4 regions of the Nocardiopsis sp. LDBS1602 genome follow, and region 3 is predicted to be linked to each of the others. Evidence: riboswitches for the same ligand, from Rfam matches in the RefSeq annotation. Region 3 holds a riboswitch; each other region holds the start of a gene.
What was found. A riboswitch is a leader RNA that binds a small molecule or an ion and turns the genes downstream of it on or off. The one in region 3 is predicted to bind cobalamin.
Positions count from the first base shown of each region.

Region 1: linked by a shared signal. The riboswitch ahead of metE (5-methyltetrahydropteroyltriglutamate--homocysteine S-methyltransferase) and the one ahead of U9J66_RS16565 (nitrite reductase) in region 3 are both predicted to bind cobalamin.
Region 2: linked by a shared signal. The riboswitch ahead of U9J66_RS13595 (ribonucleoside-diphosphate reductase subunit alpha) and the one ahead of U9J66_RS16565 (nitrite reductase) in region 3 are both predicted to bind cobalamin.
Region 4: linked by a shared signal. The riboswitch ahead of U9J66_RS00380 (ABC transporter substrate-binding protein) and the one ahead of U9J66_RS16565 (nitrite reductase) in region 3 are both predicted to bind cobalamin.

Region 1 is NZ_JAYLVW010000001.1:1,553,880-1,556,071, forward strand. It holds gene metE (5-methyltetrahydropteroyltriglutamate--homocysteine S-methyltransferase) at 1-1,120, opposite strand, end outside; cobalamin riboswitch at 1,260-1,474, opposite strand; gene U9J66_RS07100 (polysaccharide deacetylase family protein) at 1,663-2,192, shown strand, end outside.
Region 2 is NZ_JAYLVW010000003.1:364,495-366,686, forward strand. It holds gene U9J66_RS13590 (hypothetical protein) at 1-369, shown strand, start outside; cobalamin riboswitch at 689-888, shown strand; gene U9J66_RS13595 (ribonucleoside-diphosphate reductase subunit alpha) at 1,033-2,192, shown strand, end outside.
Region 3 is NZ_JAYLVW010000004.1:310,949-313,140, reverse strand. It holds gene U9J66_RS16570 (Fur family transcriptional regulator) at 1-327, shown strand, start outside; cobalamin riboswitch at 479-682, shown strand; gene U9J66_RS16565 (nitrite reductase) at 735-1,607, shown strand; gene U9J66_RS16560 (precorrin-8X methylmutase) at 1,604-2,192, shown strand, end outside.
Region 4 is NZ_JAYLVW010000001.1:84,161-86,352, reverse strand. It holds gene U9J66_RS00390 (threonine ammonia-lyase) at 1-83, opposite strand, end outside; gene U9J66_RS00385 (flavin reductase family protein) at 134-727, shown strand; cobalamin riboswitch at 826-1,006, shown strand; gene U9J66_RS00380 (ABC transporter substrate-binding protein) at 1,032-2,078, shown strand; gene U9J66_RS00375 (FecCD family ABC transporter permease) at 2,085-2,192, shown strand, end outside.

The sequences.
Region 1 (2,192 bases), on a different contig from region 3:
CCTCTCCGGCCTTCTGCACGGCGAAGGCCAGGGCCTCACGCAGCTCCGGCGCCAGGGAGGTCTCCGCGTCCAGGTCGATGGGCACGTGCAGCAGCGAGCAGGAGGTGCTCACCGAGAGCTCGTCCGTCAGGGCCAGAAGGGTGCCCAGCCGACCGATCGCCGAGGACAGGTCGGTACGCCAGACGTTACGACCGTCCACGACACCCGCGACCAACCGTGTGGAGCCCAGACCGGAGACGGCCGCCAGGTCCTCGAACCCCTCCCCGTCGGTGACCAGGTCGAGGCCGACCGCCTCCACCCGGGACTCCTTGAGCACCCGTAGCGCCGCCGGACCGATCGAACCGAAGTAGGTGGACACCAGGAGGGAGGGACGTTCCTCCGCCTCTCCCAGCCGCCTGTAGGAGCGCTCCAAGTACCCGACGGCGGCACGACCCTCGTCCGTGGCCAGGATCGGCTCGTCGAGCTGGACCTCGGTGGCGCCCGCCGCCGCGAGATCGGCCAGCAGCCGGACGTAGGCGTCCAAGAGTTGGTCGAGCAGCTCGATGGGCTCCCACCCCTCGGGGGCGTCGTCGGCGACCTTGGCCGAGAGAAGGAAGGTCAACGGACCGAGCAGCACGGGCCGGGTCCGAAAGCCCGCGTCCAGGGCCTCACGGAACTCCGCGACGGGTTTGTCGTCGACCAGACGCGGCCGGGTGCTCGGCGAGAGCTCGGGGACCAGATAGTGGTAGTTGGTGTCGAACCACTTGGTCATCTCCAACGGAGGCGCCCCCTGGACGCCCCGGGCCAGGGCGAAGTAGCGGCGGAGCCGCTCGTCCCGCTCCTCCGCCCGCGCCGGAGAGGGAAGACGGGAGGGCACGAGGTCGAACATGACCGCCGTGTCCAGGACGTGGTCGTAGTAGGAGAACGTGTTGGACGGGATGTCGTCCACACCCGCCTCGCGCAGCCGGGTGTAGGCGTCCCGACGGAGGCCGGCGGCGACGTCGTCGAGCTCCCGGGCGGTGGTGGCGCCCTTCCAGTAGGACTCGATGGCGCGTTTGAGTTCACGGCGGGGACCGATACGCGGGTAGCCGTGCACCGTGGAGCGCACGGACGGTCCGGAGGCCGTCGGAGTGGTGGACATGAAAGCTTCTCTCCCTCGTCGAAAGCCGGGCACCGATCCCGGAGAGGGGAGAGAACGCGAGGAGCACGGATGAGCCGAAGGACACACCCGTCTCGCGACCTCGGCCCTCCCTCGGGGCACGGGACCACCGGCGACACGGACGCGTCACCGGGCGGAGGCAGGTCTTCGGACTCGTGGGCACCTTCGACGAGACGTCGATCCGCCTACCGGCCGTCGCTTCCCGGGTCCGACCCGTCGGGTCGAAGCACCAGTGCCTTTGACGACTTTCGTTCCCACTCACCGCTGCGGGGCAGTCCCGGACTCACACCGGGTTCCCTCTTTCGACACACTCCGACGTCCGCGGAACGGACTCCGATTACTCGGTGGAGTGTGTACCTTCCACAGCTGGGAGTATAGGGAGATCCCCCTCCGCCCCTGTACCCGGCGTACCCCCTTCCTCCGAGCACGAGGGCGAACCCCTGCCCTGTGCACGGCATCACACCCGTTATCAGCGTTGCGTGGAAGAGGCATGCCCCCGCTCTCCCGCGGACGTTCGTCTGACGATGAACGTGGAGAACCCCCAGGTGAAGCAGCAAGACCGTCCGACCATGACCCCCGATCATCCCGTCCTCACGGTCGCGATCGCGTTGGTGGTGCTCGTGGGACTGCTGTCCATGGCGACCCGACCACCGGGCCCGAACGGCATGAGCCCGAGCACCGACGACGCCACGACGGTGTCGGCGGAGGAGGACCTTCCCCCCGCCGAGGAGGTGGACGGGCTGACCGACGTCCGCGCGGACGCGCTCCCCGGCCTCGAGGAGACCTCCATCTCCTATGAGGGCGGCGGTGAGGTCACCGTCGCCTATCCGGTCATCCCCAACGCCGACCCGCTGTCCGACTTCCTGGACCGCACGCTCACCGAACGCGCCTCCGCGTTCGAGGCGGCCGAGCCCGGGGCCCGTTCGATGACCGGCGAGTGGCGACTGACGGCGGCACGCGACGGGATCGTGGGCGTACGCGTCACCACGACCGAGACCGACTCCGAGGAGACCCGCGAGGATCACAGCATCTACTGGTACGAGACCGGTGACGG
Region 2 (2,192 bases), on a different contig from region 3:
GCCTGCTCGGCCTACCAGCGGGCGATCGACGACGGCGGCGTCACCGTGATCGACCCGCACGCCCTGAGCGCGGGCGCCCTCCTGCAACTGGACGAACGCCGCCAGGCCGAGTACCACCTGGAACGCCTGGAGTCGGGTGGTCCCGCCGGGCTGCCCACCCTCATCCACGTCGCCGAGGCGCTGTACGCGCACGACGACCTGGAGGGGGCCGAACGCTGGGCCACCGCGGGCGCGCGCTTCCACGCCGGATGCTCGCGGAGCCCCTACGTCGAGGACCTCTTCCTCGAACTGCTGAGAATCCGGTTCCGTATCCGATCCGACCTCGGCAGGCCCGAGGACGACCTGGACCTCATCCTCGACGAGGTGTGAACCCGGCCGATCCGCGGCCCGGAGCGTCGACGACCCCGGGCCCGCGACCGGAGGCGGCCGGCTTCGTGTGAGCTTTCCTTCCCCGCCCCGAGCGACGCGAGGGGGAGGAGGGGGCCTGCGGCGGGTTCTCGGGCGTGGTCCCGACCGCCCCGCGCCCTGTGGGAGCATCGATCCCGCCGGGTGAGAGCGGCCCCGGGCGGGGCCGTCTCGCCCCCCTCATACCATGTTCGGCGGCGGGATCCGGCCACGGTCGATACGTCCGAAGAACCCGCGACACGCCATCATCTTGCGGTGTACCAACCCACCATCCCCTAGATGTAGTATCGCTCCCGCTGGTGGTTCACCGGCCCTCCGGGGCGGGTGAGGCAAGAGGGAACCCGGTGCGAATCCGGGACTGCCCCGCAGCGGTGAGTGGGAACGAAAGCCGTCATAGGCACTGGGAGCCGTTCAGGCCCTGGGAAGCGACGGTGGAGTAGGAAGCCCACGAGTCCGAAGACCTGCCACCCGCACGCACCTCAGGTGCGTACGACGACGGGGCTTCGAGGGAGAGCCGCCGCGACCCACCGGTGGACCGTACAGGTTCGACGTACACCTCCACTGCTGCGTGCCGCGTGCTCACTCGTGTGCCCCCGGGGACTCTTCTACCGAGGTTGGAGCCGCTTTATGACCCTTGACGTCGAGGCCGCGCCCGTATCCGTTCGGCCCACGCAGACCCACGAGGGTGGCCCTGGCACCGCCATCGACCGGATCGAACACGTGGTGGCCGAGGCCTGCGCGGGTCTCACCGGTGTTTCGGCGGAGAAGGTCCTCGACGAGGCGCGGCGCGGCTTCTACCCCGGCATCGCCGACTCCGAGGTCGAGCTCGCCCTGGTCATGGCCGCCCGCAGCTTCGTCGAGGTCGACCCGGACTACTCCTACGTGGCCGCGCGTCTGCTGCTCGACAAGCTCCGCACCGAGGCGCTGAGCTTCGTCTTCGACGCCCACGAGACCGCCGGGCAGACCGAGATGGGCGACCGCTACGCCGGCTACCTGGCGGCCTACGTGCGCCGGGGTGTCGAGCTCGGCCAGCTCGACCCCGCCCTGGCCGGGTTCGACCTGGACGTGCTGGGGCGGGCCCTGCACGCCGATCGCGACGAGCAGTTCACCTTCCTGGGCCTCCAGACCCTCTACGACCGCTACTTCCTGCACAGCGACGACGTCCGCTACGAGCTGCCGCAGGCCTTCTTCATGCGCGTCGCCATGGGCCTGGCACTCAACGAGGACGACCGTGAGGCCCGCGCGATCGAGTTCTACGAGCTGCTGTCCTCGTTCGACTTCATGGCCTCCACACCCACCCTGTTCAACGCGGGCACGGTCCGCGCGCAGCTCTCCTCCTGCTTCCTCACCACGATCGGTGACGACCTCCAGGAGATCTTCCACGGCATCGGCAACAACGCGATGCTGTCGAAGTACTCGGGCGGTCTGGGCAACGACTGGACCCCGGTCCGCGGCCTGGGCTCCCACATCAAGGGCACCAACGGCAAGAGCCAGGGCGTCGTCCCCTTCCTGAAGATCGCCAACGACACCGCCGTCGCGGTCAATCAGGGCGGGAAGCGCAAGGGCGCGGTCTGTGCCTACCTGGAGACCTGGCACATCGACATCGAGGAGTTCCTCGACCTTCGCAAGAACACCGGCGACGAGCGCCGCCGCACCCACGACATGAACACCGCGAACTGGGTTCCGGACCTGTTCATGAAGCGTGTGGAGGAGCAGGGGAGCTGGACCCTGTTCTCCCCGGACGAGGTCCCCGACCTCCACGACAAGTACGGTCTGGAGTTCGTCGA
Region 3 (2,192 bases):
GACACCGATTCGATCATCCGCGTCGTGCGCGAAGAGATCGGCGCCGTGTCCAGCCAGGCCGTCTACGACGTCCTCAAGGCCCTGACAGGCGTGGGTCTGCTGCGCCGCATCCAACCGCAGGGCACGGTGTCCCGCTACGAGACGCGGGTGGGGGACAACCACCACCACGTCGTCTGCCGTTCCTGCGGCGCCATCGCCGACGTCGACTGTAGCGTCGGCCACGCTCCCTGCCTCACCGCCTCCGACGACCACGGGTTCGAGATCGACGAGGCCGAGGTCGTCTACTGGGGCCTGTGCGGCTCCTGCTCCGAGGCGCGCGTCTCCTGAGAGCCCCCTCCCTCGATCCCCAGGGCGCCCTCCATGGGCGTGCCGGCCCTGTGGGGTCCCCTTCGCCGTGCCCACCGCTCTCCTGATCACGTCTCCCGGCCCTCGAGGCAGGGTCCCCGCGGCCCCGGGACGATCCGCTCGAACCGGACACGGTAATCTCGTCTGGCCAGTCGAACTCCACCTCATGGAGCAGGGAACCCGGTGCGAATCCGGGACTGACGCGCAGCGGTGAGGGTGACGGGCGGACGTGTTCCGGGACCGAGGTCCCGGGACGGCCACTGGGCGGGGAGCCCGGGAAGGCGTTCCGCACCGGTCGACCCCGAGTCCGAAGACCTGCTGGCGCTGGCGGTGACGGTCCGCCAGGTTCCCGCGGGCCTCGCGAACGGGCCCCTGATCGAAGGACCCGCATGTCCCCGACCGCCGTGCCCCGAACCCGGCACGACCGCTGCCCCGGAGCCCTGCGCCCCTGGCCCGCCGACGACGGCCTCCTGGTCAGACTCCGCCTCATCGGAGGCCGCGTACCCGCTCCGGCGCTCACCGCCCTGTCCTCGGTGGCCGAGGAGTACGGCGACGGGCGGGTCCACGTCACCGGTCGGGCCAACCTCCAACTGCGCGCCCTGCCCGGACGGGAGGGGAGGCTGGACCCCGAGGCGCTCCGTTCCCTGGAGGCGACCGGACTCCTGCCCTCGCGCACCCACGAACTGGTCCGCAACGTGATGGTCTCCCCGTGCACGGGCACGTCGGGAGGGCGGGCCGACCTACGGCCGGTCGCGGCCGAACTGGACCGGCTGCTGTGCGCGAACCCTCGTCTGGCCTCCCTTCCGGGCCGTTTCCTCTTCGTCCTGGACGACGGCCGCGGTGACCTGCTCGACCGCACCTGTGACCTGGGCCTGACCGCCCTCGACGACCGGTCGGCCCAGCTCCGGGTCGGCGAACACCCGGGCGCGACGGTCCCCCTCGACGAGGCCGCCGGGACGCTGATCCGACTCGCCGAGACCTTCCTCGAACGGCGTGGCTCCGGTCCCACGGCGCCCTGGCACGTCACCGAGCTCTCCTCCCCCCTGGCCGAACCGGCCCGGCCGGACCCCCGCCTGCCGGACCCGGCACCACCCCTGCCGCACGGCCCGCTCCCGGACGGCGGCCGCCACGTGGCCGTGCCAGAGGAGGGGCTGGACCGTGCCGCGATCACGGAACTCGTGGAGGAGGCCCGCGCGGCCGGCCACGACGCACTCGTCGTCACGCCCCGGCGTGGCGTCCTCATCCCCGGAGGGACACGGTGACCACCCCGAAACGCCCGCCCAGACGCTACGACTACATCGACGACGGACCCGCGATCTACGTCGACTCGTTCGCGACCATCCGGAGCGAGGCCCGGCTCGACCACCTGCCCGCCGACGCCGAACGGCTCGCGGTGCGCATGATCCACGGCACCGGTCAGGTCGACCTGGCCGAGGACCTGGTCGTCCATACCGGTCTGGTGTCCGCCGCGCGTGCGGCGCTGCGGGCCGGCGCGCCTATCCTGTGCGACGCCACCATGGTCGCGACCGGGGTGACCAGGAGCCGGCTACCGGCCGACAACGAGGTGCTCTGCCTCCTCGGAGACCCCCGCGTGCCGGCCCTGGCCCGAGAGTGGGGCACCACCCGCAGCGCGGCCGCGGTCTCCCTGTGGGAACCGATGTTGGAGGGCGCGGTCGTCGCCGTCGGCAACGCCCCCACGGCCCTGTTCCACCTGATGGAGATGTTGATCGACGGGGCCCCGAGGCCGAGCGCGATCATCGGCTGCCCGGTCGGGTTCATCGGCGCCGCCGAGTCCAAGCAGGCCCTCACCGAGCTGGCCGAACGGCATGGGATCGACGTCCCCCACG
Region 4 (2,192 bases), on a different contig from region 3:
CCGACCGTCAGGGGGGTGCGCACCACGTGCCCTTGGATCCTGGTGGCGGCGTCGTGTACATCCTGTGCTGTGACCGGTTCCATCCGGCGAGTATGCCCATGGCGGACCTCGGCACACGGGATAATCGGACCCGATGCGTACCGAATGGACACCCGCCGACCTCCCCGGCCGGGAATTCTACAAACTGCTGACGTCCGTGGTGGTCCCGCGCCCGATCGCGTGGGTCTCCACCACCTCCGAGGAGGGTGTGGACAACCTGGCTCCGCACTCCTTCTTCACGATCTCCTGTATCGAACCGCCGATCGTGCAGTTCACCTCGGTGGGCCGCAAGGACTCCCTGACCAACGTCGAGGCGACCCGCGAGTTCGTGGTCAACCTCGCCCCCGAACCCCTCCAGGACCGGGTGAACGCCACCGGCACCCGCTACCCGGCGGACGTGAGCGAGTTCGACGCGCTGGACATCGCCCGCGAACCGAGCGTCGAGGTCCGGCCTCCCCGGGTGGCCTCCTCCCCCGTGGCCCTGGAGTGCGCGCTGCACTCGACCCTGACCCTGGGCGACTCCACCGTGGTGTTCGGCCGTATCGTGCGGGCCGCCGTGGACAAGGGGTACCTCGACGGCGACCACCCCGACGTCGAACTGCTCCGGCCGCTGGCCCGACTGGGACGCAACGAATGGTCCACCCTGGGCGAGGTGCGTCGGATCGACCGCATCCCCTACACGCCCTGAGGGACCGAGGACATCGAACGCCCCCTCCTTCGCGACGGATCCGGAGGGAGTGGGGCGAACGGCATGTACTACGGTGTTCGCTGAATATCGACACAAGTTCATGTCGTCGACGTCGTAGTGCACGGGAAGCCGGTGAGATTCCGGCGCGGTCCTCGCCACTGTGACCGGAGGGCGCCTCCCATACGCCACTGGGCCGAACACGGCCCGGGAAGGGCGGAGAGCGCTGGACGAGAGTCCGACTCCGGGAGCCAGGAGACCGGCTGCGACCGTCCGCGTCATCAAACCACGAAGGATGGTTTGTTCGATGAAGCCCAGTGACGCGCGGGCTCTCCGCCGCCGTGTCCGTTCCGGTCTCGCCCTCGTTCTGGTGGCCACGCTCACCGCCTGCGGTGGGGCGATCTCCCCCGACGCCGAGGAGGCCGCCGGGGAGACCCTCCGCAACTGCGACGTCGACGTCCCCGCCGACGCTCCGCCGGAGCGGGTCTTCGCCGCCTACCAACCCGCCATCGAGATGGCGCACGCGCTCGGTATCGGCGACCGCCTGGTGGGCACGGCCTTCCTGGACGCCGTGGTCCTGGACGACTACGTCGAGGCCCAGGCCGAGCAGAAGTACTATCCGAACCTGCCGAGCCGTGAGGAGCTGCTCGACGCCAGGCCCGACTTCGTGCTGTCCGGCTTCACCGACGTGTTCACCGACGAGAGTCTGGGCACCCGGGCCTCCCTGCGCGAACTGGGCGTGGAGAGCTGGATCTTCTCGCCCCTGTGTCCCAGCGAGGACGGGCGCAGCGACGAGAGCATCGACCCGGCCGACGTGACCATGGACAACGTCTACGCCGACCTGCGGGACCTGGGGACGCTGTTCGACGTGAGCGAGCGCGCCGACGAGGTCATCGCCGAGATGCGGGCCACCGTCGACGGGGTCACCGAGACCCTGGAGGGTCGGGTCGACGAGGACGAGCGCCCCACGGTGATGATCGGCCGCCCCGGCGACCAGGGGTTCCACGTGGCGGGCGGCCCCGACTTCTCCACCGAGCTCATCGACCTGGCGGGAGGGGTCAACGCCTTCGCCGACCTCGACGGACGCCGTAACCACCAGGTCTCCGTCGAGGACGTCATCGAACGCGATCCGGACCACATCCTGATCGACGTGTGCTGCGACGCCGAGATGACCGCCGCCGACTCCGCCCCCGACATCGAGCGGATCATGGGCAACCCGGCCCTGGCCAACCTGACCGCGGTCACCGAGGACCAGGTGTGGGAGTTCACCTTCGCCGACCGTTCCGCCGGGGTGCGCAGCGCGCCCGCCGTGGCGACGATCGCGGAGATCCTCCACCCCGACCTGTTCGGGTAGGGCCCGGTGGCCGAACGTACGGCCGACGCGTCCCCCTCCCCCACCCGGGTCCTCCCGGTCCGGGGCCCTCGGAGCGACCCCGGCGGCCCCGGCCTGCTCCGGAGTCCCCGGGCC